DNA from 2 places in the Nocardioides sp. NPDC006303 genome. Region 1 is predicted to be linked to the other one. Evidence: riboswitches for the same ligand, from Rfam matches in the RefSeq annotation. Region 1 holds a riboswitch; the other holds the start of a gene.

What was found. A riboswitch is a leader RNA that binds a small molecule or an ion and turns the genes downstream of it on or off. The one in region 1 is predicted to bind glycine.
Region 2: it holds a riboswitch for glycine, as region 1 does, so the genes downstream of both, gcvT (glycine cleavage system aminomethyltransferase GcvT) here and gcvP (aminomethyl-transferring glycine dehydrogenase) in region 1, are expected to answer to the same signal.

The regions. Positions count from the first base shown of each region.
Region 1 is NZ_JBEXRR010000062.1:9,592-20,157, forward strand. It holds gene gcvP (aminomethyl-transferring glycine dehydrogenase) at 203-3,088, opposite strand; glycine riboswitch at 3,166-3,256, opposite strand; gene ABZY89_RS28040 (MerR family transcriptional regulator) at 3,337-3,954, opposite strand; gene ABZY89_RS28045 (MFS transporter) at 4,100-5,506, opposite strand; gene ABZY89_RS28050 (helix-turn-helix transcriptional regulator) at 5,649-6,485, shown strand; gene ABZY89_RS28055 (bifunctional nuclease family protein) at 6,498-6,965, opposite strand; gene ABZY89_RS28060 (MerR family transcriptional regulator) at 7,030-7,782, opposite strand; gene ABZY89_RS28065 (FHA domain-containing protein) at 7,786-8,268, opposite strand; gene gcvH (glycine cleavage system protein GcvH) at 8,382-8,768, opposite strand; gene ABZY89_RS28075 (DUF881 domain-containing protein) at 8,862-10,184, opposite strand; gene ABZY89_RS28080 (small basic family protein) at 10,204-10,536, opposite strand; gene ABZY89_RS28085 (DUF881 domain-containing protein) at 10,533-10,566, opposite strand, start outside.
Region 2 is NZ_JBEXRR010000018.1:50,733-61,298, reverse strand. It holds gene ABZY89_RS15625 (glycoside hydrolase family 13 protein) at 1-1,226, opposite strand, end outside; gene ABZY89_RS15620 (carbohydrate ABC transporter permease) at 1,262-2,113, opposite strand; gene ABZY89_RS15615 (sugar ABC transporter permease) at 2,117-3,070, opposite strand; gene ABZY89_RS15610 (extracellular solute-binding protein) at 3,079-4,404, opposite strand; gene ABZY89_RS15605 (LacI family DNA-binding transcriptional regulator) at 4,563-5,588, shown strand; gene ABZY89_RS15600 (Crp/Fnr family transcriptional regulator) at 5,732-6,412, shown strand; gene ABZY89_RS15595 (hypothetical protein) at 6,428-7,252, shown strand; gene ABZY89_RS15590 (GTP-binding protein) at 7,223-8,260, opposite strand; glycine riboswitch at 8,340-8,435, shown strand; gene gcvT (glycine cleavage system aminomethyltransferase GcvT) at 8,593-9,696, shown strand; gene gcvH (glycine cleavage system protein GcvH) at 9,705-10,076, shown strand; gene ABZY89_RS15575 (L-serine ammonia-lyase) at 10,125-10,566, shown strand, end outside.

The DNA.
Region 1 (10,566 bases):
CAGAATCTGGCACCGAGGCGTCAGTTCTTGACCGCGAGAGGTCAATTCTTGACGCCGAGAAGTCAGGTCGCTGGCGCGCCAGGCACCCGCACGGAGCCCAGGACCTCGCCACCCAAAAACTGACTCCTCGGCGCCGATTCTCGACCAATGGAGCTCAAGAATCGACGCCTCGGCGTCAGAAATCGACCTTTCGGCGGGAGGGTCACTCGGCGAAGGACTCGACGGGCGGGCAGGAGCAGACCAGGTTGCGGTCGCCGTAGGTGTTGTCGATGCGGGCCACCGGCGGCCAGTACTTGTCAGGGTCGATGCCGCGCGGGAAGACGGCCTCCTCGCGCGAGTAGGCGCGGTCCCAGTCCCCGACGAGGGCACGGGAGGTGTGCGGGGCGCCGCGCAGGACCGAGGTCTCGGCGGTCCAGTCACCCGAGGCGACCCGGTCGATCTCGCCCTTGATCGCGATCATCGCGTCGATGAACCGGTCCAGCTCGCCGAGGTCCTCGGACTCGGTGGGCTCGACCATGAGCGTGCCGGCGACAGGGAAGGACATCGTCGGGGCGTGGAAGCCGTAGTCGATGAGCCGCTTGGCGACGTCGTCGACGGTGACACCGGTCTCCTTCGTGATCGGCCGCAGGTCGAGGATGCACTCGTGCGCGACCAGGCCGGTCTCGCCACGGTAGAGCACCGGGAAGTGCTCGTTGAGGCGCGAGGCGACGTAGTTGGCCGACAGCACCGCTGCGGACGTCGCCCGGGTCAGACCCTCGGCGCCCATGAGCCGGACGTACGCCCACGAGATCGGCAGGATGCCGGCCGAGCCGTACGGAGCAGCCGAGATAGCGCCGATGCCCGAGCGCTTCGAGGTGTCCGGGTGCAGGGAGTGCGAGGGCAGGTAGGGCGCCAGGTGCGAGCGGACCGCGACCGGACCGACACCCGGACCGCCACCGCCGTGCGGGATGCAGAAGGTCTTGTGCAGGTTGAGGTGGGAGACGTCGCCACCGAACTCGCCGGGCTTGGCGTAGCCCAGGAGCGCGTTGAAGTTGGCGCCGTCGATGTAGACCTGACCGCCGGCCTCGTGCACCAGCGAGCAGACCTCGGTGATGCCCTCCTCGTAGACCCCGTGGGTCGAGGGGTAGGTCACCATGATCGCGGCGACGTTCTCGCCGTGGGCGTCGAGCTTCGCCCGCAGGTCGTCGAGGTCGACGGTGCCGTCCTCGGACGACTTCACGACCTCGACCTTCATGCCGGCCATCACGGCCGAGGCGGCGTTGGTGCCGTGCGCGGAGGAAGGCATCAGGCAGATCTTGCGGTGACCCTGGCCCTGCGCGTCCAGGTAGCCGCGGATCGCCATCAGGCCGGCGAACTCACCCTGCGAGCCGGCGTTCGGCTGGATGGAGACCTCGTCGTAGCCGGTGACCTCGGCGAGCCACCCCTCGAGCTCTCCGACGAGGCGCGTGTAGCCGGCGGCGTCCTCGGCGGGCACGAACGGGTGCAGGTCGGCGAAGCCGGGCAGCGAGATCGGCTCCATCTCGGTGGTCGCGTTGAGCTTCATGGTGCACGAGCCGAGCGGGATCATGCCCTTGTCGAGTGCGTAGTCGCGCGCGGCCAGCTTGTGCAGGTAGCGCAGCATCTGGGTCTCGCTGTGGTGCGCGTTGAAGACCTCGTGGGTGAGGTAGTCGGTGGTGCGCAGCAGGCCGTCGGGCAGCGCGCTGGCCGTGGTGCGGTCGATCTCGTCCAGGTCCGCACCAGAGACGCCGAAGGCGTTGAGCACGGCCGAGAGGGTCGAGCGGGTCGTCGCCTCCGAGGTCGAGATGCCGACGGTGTCGGCGTCCACGAGACGAAGATGTACGCCGAAGCGACGCGCCGCGGTGACGACATCGGCCGCCCGGCCGGGCACGGTGACACCCAGCGTGTCGAAGAACGTCTCCGAGACCAGCGGGAGCCCAGCCGACTTGAGCGCAGCGGCCAGGACGGCGGCGTAGCGGTGGGTGCGGGTTGCGATCGTCCGCAGCCCGGCGGGGCCGTGGTAGACGGCGTACATCGAAGCGCCGACGGCCAGCAGCACCTGCGCGGTGCAGATGTTGGAGGTCGCCTTCTCGCGGCGGATGTGCTGCTCACGGGTCTGCAGAGCGAGGCGGTACGCGGGCCGCCCCTCAGCGTCGACGGAGACACCGACGAGACGACCGGGCAGGTGCCGCTCGATCCCCTCGTGGACGGCCATGTAGCCGGCGTGCGGGCCGCCGTAGAAGAGCGGGATGCCGAAGCGCTGGGTGGAGCCGACGACGACGTCGGCGCCGAGGGTGCCGGGCGCCTCCAGGACGGTGAGAGCGAGCAGGTCGGCGGCGACCACGGCGAGCGCGCCGCGCTCATGGGCGGCGTCGATGACCGGCTTGAGGTCGGGCACGCGACCGGAGGCGCCGGGGTACTGCACCAGCACGCCGATCGCGTCGCCCTCGGGCAGGCCCTGCGAGAGGTCGGCCACGACGACCTCGAGGCCCATCGCCTCGGCGCGCACCTTCACGACCTCGATGGACTGCGGCAGGGCGTCGGCGTCGATGATGAACGGAGCCCTGCCATTTTTCTGGGTGACCTTGCGGTTGGCCCGGTGCACCAGCGCCAGCGCCTCGGCGGCCGCGGTGCCCTCGTCCAGGAGCGAGGAGTTGGCCACCGGCAGGCCGGTCAGGTCGCCGACCATGGTCTGGAAGTTGATGAGCGCCTCGAGGCGGCCCTGGGAGATCTCGGGCTGGTAAGGCGTGTAGGCGGTGTACCAGCTCGGGTCCTCGAGCACGTTGCGACGGATCACCGGCGGCGTCACGGTGGCGTGGTAGCCGAGCCCGATCATCGGTTCGCCGGGCTTGTTGGAGGCGGCGATCTCCCGGGCCAGCGACGCGACCTGCGCCTCGCTCAGCGCGGCCGGCAGGTCCAGCGACTCGACCGAGCGGATCCCGGCCGGCACCGCCGCGTCCATCATCGCCGCGACCGAGTCGTACCCGAGCCGTTGCAGCATCGTCGCCTCGTCGGCGGCCGAGAGTCCGACGTGGCGCTCCACGAACGGGGAGGCGGCGTCGAGCTCGGACAGAGTGGGCGTGTCGGACACAGTGGCTCCTGAGGGCATCTAAGACAACTCGTACGCCCTCCCCCTCTGTCACCGCATCTGCGCCGCTTCAGAGTTGCCTGGTCCGCACAGTCGTGGATGCCTGAGAGTTTCCGGGGAGGAATTGCCCCTTCGGCGCCCCTTCGAGAGGAGCTCTCCCGTGCGGGATGGTCAGCACCACCAGCATAAACGACTCGACCCCGTGGCCCCGCCTCTGCGGGTCCTCGGGGTCGAGTGTTACGTGACGTTTACTAGCCGGCGTTGCGCGCCGCGCGGCGGGCGGAGAGCTCGTCGGACATCGAGGCGACCTGCTCGCCGTCCTCGGCCGCACGCTCGCTGGGGAGCTCGGAGAGCGTGCCCTCGATCTCGCGCCAGACCCCACCGATGGCGATACCGAAGACGCCCTGCCCGCCCTGGAGCAGGTCGATGACCTCGTCGTTGCTGGTGCACTCGTAGACCGAGGCGCCGTCGCTCATCAGGGTGACGCGGGTCAGGTCGTCGGTGCCCCGCTCGCGCAGGTGCTGCACGGCAGCGCGGATCTGCTGCAGCGAGATACCGGCGTCGAGGAGTCGCTTGATGACCTTGAGGATCAGGATGTCGCGGAAGGAGTAGAGCCGCTGGGTGCCTGAGCCGGTGGCACCGCGCACGCTCGGCTCGACGAGACCGGTGCGGGCCCAGTAGTCGAGCTGGCGGTAGCTGATCCCGGCCGCGTTGCAGGCCGTCGGGCCGCGGTAACCGGTGTCGCTCGGCAAAGGCGAGACATCGTCGGTGAAGAGAAGGCCCTGCTCGTCAGCCTGCTCCGCCGCGCGTTGCGCGTCGTCGGCGCCGTGGCCGGGCTTCTGTTCGTGGTCGAACACGATGTCCTCCATCGTCTACTCCGTTGTGCGTAACTCCACTCGGGGAATGAACGGCTGCGGCGGGGGGACCACATCGTTGGAGTTACAACAGAGACAACTACAAGGTAAGCGTCGCAAGGGCCCTGGTCAAAGAACCCCCTCCGGCGTGTCGTCCAGCCTAACCCTCAAGTAGAGCATGAGGCTTTCGGCGCCCGGTTGTCGCGACCAGTGCCGTCAGCGCCAGTACCACGGCTCCGACGAGGAGGCAGACCCGCATCCCGGGAAGGGTGAGAATCCCGCTCGCGCCCGCTCCCAGACCGCCGAAGACGGCGACCGCGATCGCGCCGCCCGTCTGCCGAAACGTGCTCAGCGCACCGGTGGCGACACCGACCCGAGCGGGTTCGACGACGTCGATCAGATCTGCGGTGACGAGGGTGATCGCCAGCGCGCCGCCGGTGGAGAGCGGGACCAGCAGGACGAGGACCAGCCAGACCGGCGTGGTCGTCGAAAGCGGGAGCAGGGCGAGCATCCCCACCGCGAGGATCAGTTGGCCGCCGGCGATGAGCGGGCGCCGGCCCACGACGTACGCCAGGCGCGGTGCCAGCACGTTGGCGCAGGTGGTCATGGCCGCCGGGATGACGAACATCAGCCCCGCCGCGGCACCGCTCCAGCCCCGCACCTGCTGGTAGTAGAGCCCGAGCAGGAAGATCCCTCCGTAGAACCCGAAGTTGATGCCGAAGCCGGAGACCAGCGCGACCGCCGCCCTCCCCCGCGCCACCAGGCCGAGCGGCAGCACCGGCGCCGCCGAGCGGTGCTCCACCACGACGAAGGCGCCCGCCGCCGAGACCGATATCGCCGCCGCGAGCAGCGCGCCCGCGTGCCAGCCGCCGTGGCCGGCCTCGATGACGGCGTACGTCAGTGCCGCCAGCGCGACCACGGCCAGCGCCTGGCCCGGGAGGTCGAGCGGTGCCCGGCGCCGTACCGCCCGGATCCGCAGGCCGGCCAGCAGGGCCACGATCAGGATCCCGACCGGAACGTTGACCAGGAACACCCAGCGCCAGCCGGCGTACTCGCTCAGCAGGCCTCCGGCCACCGGTCCCAGCGCCATGGCCGCGGATCCGCCGATGGTCCACACGGCGATGGCCTGACCCCGGGCCCGCGCGTCGTCGTACGCCACCCGGACCAGCGCCAGCGACGCCGGCATCACCAGCGCGGCGGCAGCGCCCTGGAGCACCCGCGCCGCGATGAGCGCCGGCATCACCGGAGCGGCCGCGCAGGCCACGGAGGCGACGGTGAACAGCACCACCCCCATGGCGTAGGCCCGCACCGGGCCGACCCGGTCGGTCACCGCGCCAGCCGAGAGCATCAGCGCGGCGAACATCAGCGTGTACGCGTCCACGACCCACTGCAGCCCGGCCATCCCGCCGCCCAGGTCCCGGTGGAGATAGGGAAGCGCGATGTTCACCGCGGAGACGTCGACGGTGATCACGGTGAAGCCCAGGAGCGCGGCAAGCAACGCTCGAAAGCTCCCCGCAGGCGCCTCTGCCAGGCCTCCGCTCGACGCCTCGTGGGCAACTGCGGTCATCGTGCTCCTCCTCCAGGTCGTTGTCCCCGAAAGTCTGGTCTCGCCTCGCGCGCAGAGGCAGACCGCGCGATGCAGGGGTGTCACCAGGGGTGGGTGTGACACGGCCCCTCACCCGAGCCGGACCTGCGGCACACTGGTAGGGATGAGCGACATGGCTGCGACCGAGCTGGGGCGCTACCTGCGCGCCCGCCGGGCACGGGTGACCCCGGAGGAGGCAGGCCTGCCCGCCGGCACCGGCGTGCGGCGTACGCCTGGGCTGCGACGCGAGGAGCTCGCTGCCCTCGCGGGCGTGTCGGTCGACTACTACACCCGGCTGGAGCGAGGACGGGAGACCAACCCGTCGACGGCGGTCCTGGACTCGCTGGCCCGCACACTGCACCTCACCGGCGATGCCCATCAGCGCCTGCACGAGCTCGCGGAGGTCGCTTCGGGACGGTTCAGCGAGCCTCAGGCGACGACCGACACGACCGTACGCCCCTCGGTGCTCGCCATGATCGAGAAGCTACGACCGCTGCCGGCGTTCGTGTTCAGCAGGCACAACGACGCACTGGCCGCCAACAGGCCGGGCCGACGGCTCTACCCGGGGCTGTGGGAGGGCCCGCGGGAGCATCGGAACCTGACCCGCTACCACTTCCTCGACCCGGTGGGCCGACGCCTGCTCGACCCGTGGTACCAGACCGTGGCCAGCTCGGTCGCCCACCTGCGGGCCATCGGTGGCACCGACCTCGACTCACCCCGCTTGGCCGCGCTCGTGGGCGAGCTGCTGCTCAAGTCGCCGGAGTTCGCCGAGATGTGGGAACGCTACGACGTCTGCGAGCGAAGCGGTGGCACCAAGACGTTCGAGCATCCGCACGTGGGCCGGATGACGCTCACCTACGAGGTCATGCAGCTGGCCCGCACCGGCGGTCAGCGCCTGGTCGTCTACCAGGCCGAGGCCGACACCATCGACGAGAAGGCGATGCTCGCGCTCAGCGACTGATCTTGCCGAGCGTCAGTGGGACTCGAAGTCCTCGGGCGTGATCTCGTCGAGGAACTCGCGGAACTTCTCGATCTCGTCCTCCTGCTCGGCCGGAACGGCGAGCCCCGCCTCGTCGAGAACCTCGTCGGAGACCACGATCTTCGTCCCCGTACGCAACGCCAGCGCGATCGAGTCCGAAGGCCGAGCGCTCACCTCGACGCCCGAGGCGAAGACCAGGTTGGCGTAGAAGACCCGGTCGGTGACCGAGGTGATCTGCACCTCGGTCAGCTCGTTGCCGGTCGCCTCCAGCACGTCCTTGAGCAGGTCGTGGGTCAGCGGCCGCGGCGGCACCACGCCCTGCTGGGCGAAGGCGATCGCAGTGGCCTCCACCGCGCCGATCCAGATGGGCAGGTATCGCTCACCCGCCACCTCGCGCAACAGCACGATCGGCTGGTTGGAGGGCATCTCCACTCGGACTCCGAGCACATCGACCTCGCGCATGTCATCCACCCTACCCGTCTCCGGGTCGCGACAGCAGCCCGGTTGACCGGCGATGTGAACCGAGTCAGCGGTCGCGCAGTCCCGACTTCACCAAGGTGGCGTGCAGACGGACCGCCAGGGAGGCGATCTCACTCCCGATCTCCTCGGCCCGGCCCTGCGCTCCGGCGTTCCCGGGGCGCCGCAGCGGCGCCACGATCTGCTCGATGAGACCGACCTCGCGGTCGGCGGCGGCCTTCATGCCGCGCAGGTGACGAGGCTCGATGCCGAACTCGGCCAGCTCCTTGGCCGTGCGCGCGATCGCGAGAGCGTCGGTGTCGTAGTGACCGCTGCGCAGCGGCACCACCAGCGCCATCTTCTCCAGCTCGGTCAGCAGCGCGTCGTCGACCTCGGCCACCTTGAGGAGCTCGCGCCGCGAGATCCGCATGTTGTCCGTACGCCGGAACGACTCCGCCCCCGGCGCGCCGCTGGGCGTCAGGGCCACCGTCGGGACCGTGGGCACGGTCGGCTCGATCGCCGGCGGCTCGAGGCCACGGTCTATCGCGTCGAGGTGCTCGCCGATGACCTTGAGCGGCAGGTAGTGGTCGCGCTGCATCCTCAGGACGTAACGCAGTCGTTCCACATCGCGGCGGGAGAACTTGCGGTAGCCCGCGGGCGTACGCTCCGGCTTGATCAGTCCCTTGTCCTCGAGAAACCGGATCTTCGGGATGGTGACCGTGGGAAAGTCCGGACGCAGCTGATCCAGGACCTGCCCGATGTTGAGCCGCTCCCCCGAGTCGCTAGCCGGCCGTTGAGGGTCAGGCATCGCGGCGGCGGCCATCGGCTACGCCCCTTCGTGCCCGGCGTAGAAGACGAGCCGGAACTTCCCGACCTGGACCTCGTCGCCGTCCTTGAGGACGACCTTCTCGATCCGGTCGCGGTTGACGTAGGTGCCGTTGAGGCTGCCGACGTCGGAGACCTCGAAGGTGTCGCCGGTGCGCGCGAACTCCGCGTGGCGACGCGAGACGGTGACGTCGTCGAGGAAGATGTCGCTGTCCGGGTGACGACCCGCGACCACGGTGTCCTGGTCGAGAAGGAAGCGGCTTCCGGCACCGGGACCACGCTGCACGACGAGCATGCCGTTGCCCCGCGGCAGGGCCTCGACGGTGGCCGCCTCGACCGGGCTGAGCACCCGGTCAGAGGTGTCGGCGTCAGCCCCGAGCTGAATCGTCGAGGTCTGGTCGGTCCCGGTCAGGCTTACGCCACACTGCGAGCAGAACCGCGCTTCGTCGGGGTTCTGGCTGCCGCAAGCGGGGCACACGGACATTTTTGAGCTCCAGGTTCATCGAGGGCCGGGCACCTACCCTCAAGTGAACGTTGAGGGATGGTATCCGCAACCTATCAGGTCGGCCCAGGTGTTCGGTTGGGCTGCGCCAATAATTAGGCGTCGAGTGATGCCTCGTACGCCGCGGCGTCGAGGAGGCTCTCCAGCTCGGCAGGATCGGACGGCGTGACCTCGAAGAGCCAGCCACCGTCGTAGGGGTCGTCGTTGACCAGCTCGGGCGTGGCGTCGAGCGATGGGTTGACCGCAACGACCTCGCCGGAGATCGGCGCGTAGATGTCGCTGACCGACTTGGTCGACTCCAGTTCGCCGCAGCTCTCGCCCGACTTGATCGTGTCGCCGACGGTCGGCATCGACACGTAGACGATGTCGCCGAGGGCGTCCTGGGCGTAGTTGGTGATCCCGATCCGTACGGAGCCCTCGGTCTCGCCAGGGTTGCGCAGCCACTCGTGCTCGCTGGTGTACTTCAGGTCCTCGGGGTACACGGCCATCTCCTCATCAGGCGTACTGGTCTGGCCGCGGAAGATCGTCCCGCGAGCCGGTTGTCGAAACCCTACTGCGCCGCACCGACGAAACCTTCAGCGGGACACGGTGTGAATCGACTCGATGTCGATCTTCTCCTCCGACTCCACCTTTACCTCCGCGCCCTGCTCCTCGAGCTGGTCCTGCGGGCCCTGGTAGAAGTCGATCGCGCCGGCCAGCGTGTCGGGCGGGCCGATCACCTGGAGGCGGTAGGGCGGGCTGATCAGCTCGCCGCCGACGTTGAGCCCCTCAGCGGGCTGGCTGACCTCGATCGAGGACGACGCGACCAGGCGTACGGCCTCGCCGTCGGCCCCCTCGATCTCCATCGCCTCGGCACCGCTCGTACGCAGCTCCTCGATCAGGTCGAGGAGCGCGGTCAGCCGCAGCGGGTCGGCGCCGGGGTCGATCTCGATCGTGATGCCCGGACCGCTGACCGGCACCGTCCCGGCGATCACCCGCAGCGTGTCGACCTGCTCCTCGGCACGCTGGAGCGCGGTCTGCTGCTGGAGGGTCTGGTCCTCGAGCTCGTCCCGGGTCGCCTCGAGCTCCTCGATCTGCTCCTGGGCCTTCTGCGTCGTGCCCGCCAGGCCGGAGAGGATGTCGATCAGCTCCTGCTCGCGCAGACCGGCGTACGTCGAGTCCTCGGTGTTCGTCTGGACCTGCACCACCGCGGCGTAGCCGAGTACGCAGAGCAGGACCGCCACGGCCACCTGACCGCGCCGGAAGTGAGTGAGCGCGTCGAAGAGCCGCGCCCGGCCGACCAGCGGCGCCGGCTCCTCCTCGGGCTCGTCGGCCTCGTCGGCCTCATCGGCGTGTTCGGCCTTTTCGGTCTGCTCGTCCGCAGCCGAGTCCTCGACCGCGTCGGGCTCTGTGACCTCAGCGGGCTCGTCGGTCTTCTCGACGTCCTCGGCGGCCGGCTCCTCGGCCTCCGCCGACTCGACAGGCTCTACAGGCTCGGCAGCTTCAGCAGGCTCGACGAAGTCGACGGGCTCGACCGGCTCGACGTCGTCCGCCTTGTCGGTGGGCTCGACCGGCTCGTCCTCCGCGACGTCCGCGTCGACCGACCCTTCGGGCTCCTCCGCGGCGCTGTCCTCGGCCACCGTCTCCTCAGGCTCGTCGACAGCCTCATCGGACGCGGATTCATCGGACTCCGCCTCGTCGGGCGCGTCCGTCTTCGACGGCTCCTCGTTCTCGGCGGCGTCGGCCGTCTCGACAGTCTCAGCGGGTGCCTGCTCAGCAGGCTGCGTACCGTCTTCCGAGGCCTCGGGCGTGGCGCCATCATCGGTGACCGTCTCGGTGACGGACTCCTCCGGAGGCGTGGCGGGCTTCTTCGCCGGTGCCTTCTTCGCCGGGGTCCGCTTGGCCGCGGTCCGCTTCACCGGTGGTCTCCGCTTCCGGTCAGGCATGGAAGATGTGCCTCCGGATGGCTGCGACGTTGGTGAAGATGCGGATGCCGAGGACGACGATGACGCCGGTGGACAGCTGGCCACCGACGCCGAGGCGGTCACCGAGGTAGACGATGCCGGCAGCGATCACGACGTTGCTGATGAACGAGACGACGAAGACCTTGTCGTCGAAGATGCCGTCCATGAACGCGCGCAGCGCACCGAAGACGGCGTCCAGCGCGGCGACGACGGCGATCGGCAGGTAAGGCGCGAGGCCGACGGGCACCTCGGGCTGGAAGAACAGTCCCAGCACGATGCCGATCACTAGGCCGATGACGGCGATCATTCTTCGCGGTCCCCTTCGCTGTTCTCTTCT
Region 2 (10,566 bases), on a different contig from region 1:
GACCTGCGGAACTCGGGATCGTGGATGAGCTCCGTCGGGAGGTCGCCGACCTCGTGGAGCCCGAGCTCTTCGCCCTGGTAGAGGTAGACGGAGCCGGGCAGGGCCAAGGTGAGCAGGGTGGCAGCCCTGGCGCGCCGGAGCCCGAGATCACGGTCGAGCGCAGGCTCGGTGCCGTCGCTGAGCAACCAAGCGGCGGCCGTCTCTCGCGGGTTGTCCTCGGCCCCGGGCAGGCCGTAACGAGTCGCGTGCCGTACGACGTCGTGGTTGGACAGGACCCAGGTGGCGGAGGTGCCGGCGCTCTCGGTGTCGGCGACCTGCCGGTCGATGCGGGCGCGGAACTCCTCGGCGTCCCAGGCGGCCTCGAGGAGATCGAAGTTGAAGGCCTGGTGGAGCCCGTCGACGCCTACATACCGGTGCCTACGCGACGGCGCCACGCAGGCCTCGGCCACAGCCATCCGCGGCGGGTCGTACTCGTCGAAGACGCGGCGCCACTCGGCGTAGATGTCGTGGACCTCGTCGCGGTCCCACAGCGGGTGGGAGCCGTCAGCATCGGCCAGGTCGGGGAGCTCCGCCGTGGGCGTGTACGGCTCGGTCAGGTCTTTCGTGAGGCCATGAGCGACGTCGATACGGAACCCGTCGACCCCACGGTCGGCCCAGAACCGCAGCGTGGTGAGGAAGTCGGCACGGACCTCGGGGTTGTCCCAGTTCAGGTCGGGCTGTTCGGGCGCGAACATGTGCAGGTACCACTGCCCGTCCGGGGCCTGAGCCCAGGCGGACCCGCCGAAGATCGACTGCCAGTCCGACGGCGGGCTGGCCCCGTCCGGGCCAGTGCCGTCGCGGAAGACGTACCGGTCACGAGCCGGCGAGCCCTTGGGTGCGGCCAGGGCCTCGGTGAACCAGGCATGCCTGTCGGAGGTGTGGTTGGGGACGAGGTCGACGATCACCCTGATGCCCGCGCTGTGGAGCGCGGCCACCATCTCGTCGAAGTCGTCCAGGGTGCCCAGTCGCGGATCCACGTCGCGGTAGTCGTCCACGTCGTAGCCGCCGTCGGCAAGAGCCGAGGGGTAGAACGGGCTCAGCCAGACCGCGTCGATGCCGAGCGAGCTCAGGTAGGGGACGCGGGACGTGACGCCACGGAGGTCGCCGAGGCCGTCGTCGCCGGAGTCGGCGAAGCTTCGGGGATAGATCTGGTACACGGCGGCATCAGCCCACCAGTCGGAGGTCATGGCAGTGGTCCTTGCGTGGTTGAGGTGGTGGAACGTCATCCCTTGGTGGCTCCCTGGAGGAGGGCCTTGGTGAACTGGCCCTGGAGCAGCAGGAAGACGATGATCGTGGGCGCCATCAGGAGCAGGGCGCCGGCGTTGAGCAGCACGATGTCGGTGCTGTACTTCGACTGGAACGCCTGCAGGGCGCCGGCCATCGTGCGCTTTTCGGGGTCGTTGACCAGGACCAGAGCGAGCAGGAAGGTGTTCCAGGTCGACAGGAACATCAGCAGCACCAGTGAGGTCACGGCCGGCGTGGCCAGTGGCAGGTGGACATGTGTCAGTGCTCGCCACGGCCCGGCGCCGTCGAGCGAGGCGGCCTCGGTCAGCTCCGCCGGGGCGTTCACGAAGTGCGCGCGCATCCAGAACACGGCGAACGGCATGTTGAGACCTACCAGAGGCAGGATGAGGCCGAGCTGACTGTCGAGCAGACCCAGCTGGTTGACCTGTTGGTAGAGCGGCACGATCACGATCTCGTAGGGGAGGGTGAGCGTGAGCAGCAGGAGGAGGTAGAACGCCCGGCCCAACGGGATCCTGAGCACGGCGATGGCGTACGCCGCCATGGTCGCGATGAGCACGGAGAGCGGGACCACGCCGAGAACGATGAGAACACTGGACTTCAGCAGCGTGGTGACGTTGGCGACGGTCCAGGCATCGATGAAGTTGTGCCACTGCGGATCGGTCGGCCAGGACAGACCGTCGGGGATCGTTCCCTGCGGCGCCAGAGCCGCCGAGAGCATGCTGACCAGCGGGACGATGGAGTAGACGCCTGCGATGAGGATCAGTGCGATTCCGGGTCCCCGGCGACGCAGGGCAGGTGCGCGGACTACGGACGGCGATACGACGGCCACGGGTCAGTCCTCTCGGAAGAGACGTTGGAGCGGCAGGATGATGGCGATGATGAGCAGCGCCAGGACCACGGCGAGGGCGGAGGCGTCACCGAGCCGGCTCTCGCTGAAGGCGAGGTCGTAGACCTTGACCCCCGGGACCATGGTGGCGCCGCCGGGGCCGCCATGGGTTGCCAGGTAGACCACGTCGAAGCTGGCGAGCGCGCTGATGATCGTCACCGTCGTGCACACCCCGATCTCCTGCTTGAGACCGGGCACGGTGATGTGGCGGAAGCGTGCGACCGCGCCGGCTCCGTCCAGACGTGCTGCTTCGTACAGGTGGGATCCGATCTTGCCCACGCCCGACATCAGCAGCAGCGTGCAGAAACCGGTCGACAGCCAGGTGCCGATGAACCCGACCGCCACCAGTGCCCAGTCGAAGTCGCCCAGCCAGGCACGGGTGAATCCGCCGAGGCCGATCAGGCGCAGGACCTGGTTGACGACGCCGTTGTCGGCGTACATCCAGGTCCAGGCCACGCCCGCCGCGGCACCGGGGATGATCTGGGGGAGGAACAACACGGTGCGCGCCAACGCCCCGGTGAACCGGCCCTGGATCGACTGCATCGTCGCGGCCGCCACCAGGCCGAAGCACACCGGGAGGACCGTGAAGAACAGGATCAGCACGAGCGCGTGGAGCAACGGTTCGAGCAGCTCGGGGTCGGTGAGGATGGCGACGTAGTTGTCCAGGCCGACCCAGGTGGACGGACCGATGCCGTTCCAGTCGTAGAGCGAGTACCAGACCGACTGGGCGACCGCGCGGAGATTGAAGAATCCGTAGAAGGCCAGGGCGGGCAGCGCGAAGAGCCAGCCGCTCCAGCGCCGGGCCGCTGACCGGATCCGCCGGCGGGAGAGGGGCCGTCTTCCCGGCTCGGAGATCGTCGGCGACGGCGTTGGCGGGATGGATGTGCTGACGTCGGTCATCATCATTCCTACAAGCCGCTCTGGTAGGACTTCTGAAGGTGCTCGACCACGTCCTCGGGCTCGGCCTTGCCGCTGATCAGCAGCTGTAGCTGCGCTGGCAGGTCGGTGTTCACCGCAGGGACGGAGTTCTGGATCCAGGTGAAGAACCCGTCGGACGCGGTGACGGCGGCGTACCCGGCCTGGACCTGGCTCTCGACGTCGGCGTCCAGCGTCAGCGGGTCCTGATCGGTCGCGTTCGCTGCCGGGTAACCGTTGTCGGTTGCGACCGCGGCGGCCTCGGGCGAGGTGAGGAAGTCCAGGAACAGGGCGGCCGAGTCCTTGTGGTCCGAGCGGGCCGCGATGGAGAACGCCAGCGTGTTGGCGGTCATGCTGATGGGCGGACCGCCGGCCTCGACGGGCGGGATCGGGAAGACGCCGTACTTGCCATCGAAGGATTTCGGCAGCGACTGCGTCATCCAGGTGCCCTGGACCATGAACAGTCCCTCGCCAGCGGCGAACCGGCCGTAGGAGGCGTCCTGGTTGATCGCGTTGGCGTCGGTGTTGAAGTAGCCGGCGTCCGCCCACTTCTGCAGGCGGGCGGTGGCCTCGGTCGCCTCCGTGGTGTCGAGAGAGGCACCGGGCTTGCGCCACGCTACGTCGAGAACCGACTGCGCCCCCATGTAGTCGCCCAGCAGCAGGTTGTACAGGTGCCCGATGAGACCGTCGGCGTTGGACGCGACGATCGGCGTGATTCCCATCGACTTGGCCGTCGCCATCACGGCCTCCCACTCGTCGAGGGTCTGCGGGATCTTCGTCATCCCCACCTTCTCGGCAAGATCCCGGTTGTAGAACACCCCGGCCAGCGGACCGGCGGCACCGCCACCGACATAGAGGGAGCCCGAGCCGATCTCGCCACCCTGGACGCGTCCGGCGTCCAGCACGCTGGCCGGCACCTTCTCGCTCCACCCGTACGCGGCGTCGTAGGCATCCAGGTTGGTGACGAGCCCGTCACGGACCGCGCCGCTCAGGTCGCCGACGAGAGCGAGGTCCGGCGGGCTGTCCGACGCGAGCAGTCTGGGCAGCACGGTGTTGTAGTTGTTGTCGGCCTCGACCTGGAGTTCCACCGTGATGGCCGGATGCTTCTTCATGAAGGCGTCGGCCAGCGCCTGCTGGTAGTCCTCGAGCCCGGCCGCGGTGAAGAGCGTGACTGTCGCTTCCTGCTCGCCGACGTCGGTTCGTACGTTCGTCGGACTCGCATCCGTCGCAGGCGCCTCGCCACCTGGCCCGGCGCACGCCGACACCGACGCCACCGCGACGATCGCAGCTGTCGCCCCCAGGGCTCTAAGTCTGCGCATCAGCCTCATGTCTACTCCTGTCTGCATGGCCTGGAATCGTTTCCAGTCACAACTGTGATCCCGGTCACCAGGACTTGTCAAGGCCCGAGTGCGGAGCGTGAACGCAACCCGCCCAGTTGGGTGGAAACGTTGCCAGCGGATCACGTACCATGCTCGACATGGACTCTGAGCAGCCACGCGAGCTGACGTTGGCCGACATCGCCCGGATAGCGGGGGTGGGCCTCGGGACCGCCTCACGAGCGCTCAGCGGCATGCCCAACGTCTCTCCTGCGACGCGGCAGAAGGTGCTGGACGTCGCGAAGAAGCATGCCTACGTCGTTTCCCCCGACGCCTCGAGGCTCAAGAAGGGCTCCACGGGTCGGGTCGCGGTCGTGGCGCCGCATCTCTCGCGCTGGTTCTTCGGTGCGATCCTCGAAGGCATCGAGTCGGTGCTGCGCGAGTCCCAGTTCGATGTGCTGCTCTATCACGTCGGCAACCTGGAGGACCGCACGTCCTTCTTCGAGCGCCTGCCCGCCCGGCGGAAGGTCGACGCCGTCATCGTCGTGGGCTTCCCCGTCGAGGAGGCTGAGCGCCGAAGCCTCGAGCTGATGCTCGGCGTCCAGGTCGTCGCCGCAGGCGGCCAGCACGAGGTGTATCCGCACGTCTGCATCGACGACCTCAGAGCCGGCGGGCAGGCGATGGGACATCTCCTCGGGCTCGGCCACAAGCGGGTCGCGATGATCGAGGCGATCGACCCCGACCAGCCCCGCCAACCCTCCGGGCGAAGCCGTGCCTACCATCTCGCTCTGGCCGACGCGGGGATCAAGCCCGACCCATCGCTGGTGGTCACCACCGATTGGGGCGGCGAGCAGGGCGCTGCGGCGATGGCCCAGCTGCTCTCTGTGGCTGAGCTCCCGACCGCCGTCTATGCCCACTCCGACGAAGTCGCCTTCGGTGCGATGCGCACCATCCGGGACGCCGGTCTGCGGATTCCCGAAGACATCTCCATCATCGGCATCGACGACCATCCACACGCCGCCCTCCTGCACCTGACCACGATCAAGCAGGACGCCCGTCTGCAGGGCGTGCTGACCGCCCAGATGCTCCTCGGCCTGCTTCGGCAGGAGGAAGACACTGCGCTGTCTGTCACGGTGGACACCCAGCTGGTGGTACGTCGAACCACCGCCGCTCCGCGGCCCGCCTGATCGCATGCTCATGTGTGAGGGAGCCGAGTGTGGCGAAGAACGCACTCCAAGCGCCTGCGATGCGGGACACACATCCGCTGTCAAAGGCCCGGATCTGGCTAGGCTGATGTCTTCGGTAAAAGGATGACAGGAGCGGCTGGGTAATGGATCAAGACGTGCTTCGGCACGCACCGCTTTTCAGCGAGCTGGACGACGAGTCGATGACGGCGATGCTCGCGATGATGGATCAGACACGCCTCAGGCGCGGCGAGGTGTTGTTCCACGAGGGCGACGCCGCCGACCGGCTCTACGCGGTCGTGGACGGCAAGGTGAAGCTGAGCCGTGCCGCGGCCAACGGGCAGGACAGCCTGCTGGCGATCCTCGGGCCGGGCCAGGTGTTCGGCGAGCTGTCGCTCTTCGACCCCGGTAGGCGCTCCTCCACGGTCACGGCCGTCACCGACCAGGTCGAGCTCGCCTCGCTGTCGCACGACGACCTGCTGCGCCTGCTCGACGGGCGCCCGAGCGTGACCCGTGGGCTGCTCGCCCTGCTGTCGGGTCGCCTGCGCCGGGCCAACGACGTGATCGGTGACCTGGTCTTCGCTGACGCGCCCCGCCGGGTGGCGAAGGCTCTGCTCGACCTCGCCGAGAGGTTCGGGGAGCAGACCGAGGAGGGCCTCCACGTACGCCACGACCTGACCCAGGAGGAGCTCGCGCAGCTCGTCGGCGCGGCTCGGGAGACGGTCAACAAGGCGCTCGCCGACTTCGCGGCCAAGGGATGGGTACGGCTGGAGTCTCGTTCGGTGATCATCACCGACATGGAACGGATCGTCCGCCGAGCCGGGTGAGCTCTGCTCGTCGGGGTGAGACCATCGAGCATGGTCTCGCCGCACGATGAGCTGCCTCTGCAGCCGGCCCGGCGGCCGGATCTCGACGAAGACTTCTCCGGCGGACTGTCCGAGCAGTGGTGGATCCCGCACTATCTGCCGCACTGGACGACGCCGGAGCGGTCCGAGGCTCGCTACCGGCTTGTCCAGGGTGCGCTCGAGCTGCGGATCGAGGCCGACCAGCTCGACTGGCGACCCGAGGACGCGCCCCTGAGGGTCTCGAACCTGCAGACCGGCGCGTACTCCGGTCCGGTCGGCTCCGCACGCGGAACGCACCGTCACCGGGAGGACGGACTCCTGGTCCGGACCGAGACGCCGCAACGGCTCCTGTTCGCGCCTGCTCGCGGTCGCGTCGACGTGACCGTCGCCGCCGGCCGGGACGACGGCTGCATGCTCGCGGCATGGCTGATCGGCACCGAGCATCTCGCCGGTGAGGATTCCGGAGAGATCTGCATCTTCGAGATCGATGCGGACGCGATCGGCGCGACCACGGTCGCCCGTTCCGGGGTCAAGGCGCACCACGACCCACGCCTGACCACCGACATGGCAGAGGTCACCGTCCCGTTCGATGTGACCCGGGCCCACACCTGGACGGCGATCTGGGACGGGCAGGAGACCGTCATCGGCTGCGAAGGCCTCGTCGTACGACGTCTTCCCCAGGCTCCGACCTACCCGCTGTTCCTGATGATCGACCTCTTCGAGATCGGGCCGCCCTCCGGATTCCACCCGAAGACGGCGATCGTCCACCGGGTCCGAGGATGGAGCTCGGTGTCAGAGACTGACCCGGACCAGCTGGCGTAGCCGGCGAAGACCTTCGGTGCTCGGTCGTTCGGCCGGGGCGAGGGCGTGGGTGAGGTCCAGCCGGACTGAGTCGGTCTCGAGATCGAGGCCGATGGCAACGAGCTCGCTCGTCGCGTCTTGTGTCTGCCTGGCCGCGGCGACATGGGCGCTGCGGCCGACCAGGTTCACGTGGTAGCTGCGCGGTCCCTGGCCGGTCGCGACCGCGATGGTCCCCTTGACCCGGTACGCCGTCGCCGGAGGCTCCTCGAGCAGGTCGACCAGTCGAGCCGGCTCGATGGTGCCCGGGGTCGTCACGGTGACCGCCCGGGCGTGCTGATGAGCCTCGTGCGAGGCGGCCGCCTCGCGCAGCAGCGCGGCGATCGGGAGCTCGTCGGGCGGGTCCTCGGGCACCGCGGCGTCGTAGACGAGCCGGGGGTCGATCCGGCCACCCACGGCGTACGCCACATGGACCTCGGGGTTGTGCTCCCGCACGCGCTGCTCGATGCGCGCCAGGACCGCGTCCCGGTCATCAGCCGGCACCAGGTCGGTCTTGTTGATCACGACCAGGGAGGCGGCCGCGAACCGGACCGGCGCGGGGCCCCGGCCGTCATCGAGAGTGTCGAAGTACGCCGAGGCGTCGACGACCTCGATGAGCCCACCGCGGCGTACCCGCTCGACGCCGCTGAACCGAACCAGCCGGGCCAGCGTCCCGGGCTCGGCGATCCCGCTGGCCTCGACGATGACGACGTCGAGCGCGAGCCGCGGGTGGGTCAGCTTCTCCAGCGCGTCGTCGAGGCCGCCGGCGTCGGGCAGGCAGCAGAGGCAGCCGCCCGCGATCGAGGCCGGCTCGTCGACCTGCCCGGTGACGAGGCCGGCGTCGACGTTGATGTCACCGAAGTCGTTGACGACCACGCCCACCCGTGCGCCGGGCTGGCGCAGCAGATGGTTGAGCAGCGTGGTCTTGCCCGACCCGAGATGGCCGGTGAGGATGACCACGGGGACCCGGGTGCTGGCGCTGGTCGGTGGCATCGGGCCATCGTAGGTCGTCAGATCTTGACGGCCGAGGTGGGCAGACCTAGGTTTGCCGCACAACTTCACATCCGCCACTTGAACCGCAGCGGGAGAGTCCTTGCCCATCCCGGGTGAGGCGCCGAAGGAGCAAACCTCCCCAGAATCTCTCAGGCCCAATGACCGCTGTGGTGAGGCGACCTCTGGAAAGACAGGATCCGCTGGATCCTGCACCCACGGTGCAAATCGCCTTCGGGCGGTGAAGCTCTCAGGTAGCGATGACAGAGCGGGGAGGTCACCCGTCCACGGGTGCCGCGGTTGACGGCACCCATCAGCAGGGAGCCTCCCGCACAATGACCTCACCCGTCCCTACCCCTCTGCATGAGATCCACCAGGCGCTCGGCGCCTCGTTCACCGACTTCGCCGGCTGGAACATGCCGGTCCGCTACGGCTCGGAGACCGCCGAGCACCATGCCGTACGCACCACCGCGGGCCTCTTCGACCTGTCCCACATGGGCGAGATCGAGGTGACCGGCCCCGAGGCGGGACGCGCACTCGACCGCGCCCTGGTCGGTCGGCCGTCGAAGATCGGCATCGGCCGTGCCCGCTACTCGATGGTCTGCGCCGAGGACGGCGGCATCATCGACGACCTGGTCGTCTACCGTCTCGAGCAGGAGCGCTACCTGGTCGTCGCCAACGCGAGCAACGTCCATGTGGTCGCTCCGGCTCTGGTCGAGCGTGCCGAGGGGTACGACGCCGTGGTCCGCGACGCCTCCGCGGACTGGGCGCTGATCGCGGTCCAGGGGCCCGCCTCGGCGGCGATCGTCGCGGCCCTGACCGACCTGGACGTACCTTCCCTGAAGTACTACGCCATCGACGCCGGCACGGTCGCCGGGGTCGAGGTCCTGCTCGCGCGCACCGGCTACACCGGGGAGGACGGCTTCGAGATCTACTGTTCGCCCTCGTTGGCCGCTGCTGTCTGGGCGGCGATCACCGAGGCCGGTACGCCGCTCGGGCTGGTGCCTGCCGGGCTCGCCTGTCGCGACACCCTCCGGCTCGAGGCCGGCATGCCGCTCTACGGTCACGAGCTGAGCCGCGAGACGACGCCCTTCGAGGCCGGCCTCGGCCGGGTCGTCTCCTTCGACAAGCCCGACGGCTTCGTCGGCGATGCAGCCCTGGCCGTACGCCGCGACGAGGGCCCGCGCAGCGTACTCGTCGGCCTGGTCGCCGCCGGGCGCCGCTCCCCGCGCGCCGGCTACGCCGTCGTGGACCCTGCCACCGGCGACGAGATCGGCACCGTCACCAGCGGATCCCCGTCGCCGACTCTCGGACGTCCCATCGCGATGGCGTACGTCAGGCCTGACCTCGCTGCTGCCGGCACCAAGGTCCACGTCGACGTGCGCGGCAGCCGCGAGGACGCCGAGATCGTCGACCTTCCCTTCTACTCCAAGAAATGAGCACCGCCATGAGCAACCCGTCCCACCTGTCGTACACCGCCGAGCACGAGTGGATCGAGACCCGCGGCGACCTCGCGCGCGTCGGTGTCACCGCCTTCGCCACCGAGGCGCTGGGCGACATCGTCTTCGTCGAGCTGCCCGAGGTGGGCAGCAAGATCACCGAGGGAGAGAGCTGCGGTGAGCTGGAGTCGACGAAGTCCGTCAGCGACCTCTTCGCGCCCGCCGACGGCGAGATCCTCGAGATCAACTCGGCCGTCGTCGAGGATCCCGCGCTGATCAACAGCGACCCGTTCGGCGCCGGCTGGCTCTTCGAGATGCGTGTCTCGGGCGCTCCCGAGCTGCTCGACGCCGCGGCGTACGACGCTCTGATCGAGGAGTGAACCGTCGTGACCGCTGACCTCAGCGGCGTCTCGACCCAGGTCGTGGCGATGACCTTGAGCACCTTCGACCTGTATTCGATCGGGATCGGGCCGTCCTCCTCGCACACCGTCGGACCGATGCGGGCCGCGAAGATCTTCGTCGACGGCCTGGTCGAGGACGGACATCTGGAGGCGGTCACGCGGGTGAAGGCCGAGCTGTTCGGGTCGCTCGGCGCGACTGGGCACGGGCACGGCTCGGAGGGCGCGGTGCTGCTCGGCCTCGAGGGGGAGGAGCCGGCGACCGTCGACACGCGGGCCTCGTCCGGGCGGGTGGCGGCCATCCGCGAGCGCGGGGAGCTGTCGCTGGGCGGTCACCGGCCGATCCGCTTCGATAGCCAGACCGACCTGGTGATGCATCGACGCAAGAGCCTGCCGGGCCACCCCAACGGCATGGTGTTCAGCGCCTACGACGCCTCAGGGCAGGTGAGCCGAGAGCGGACCTACTACTCCG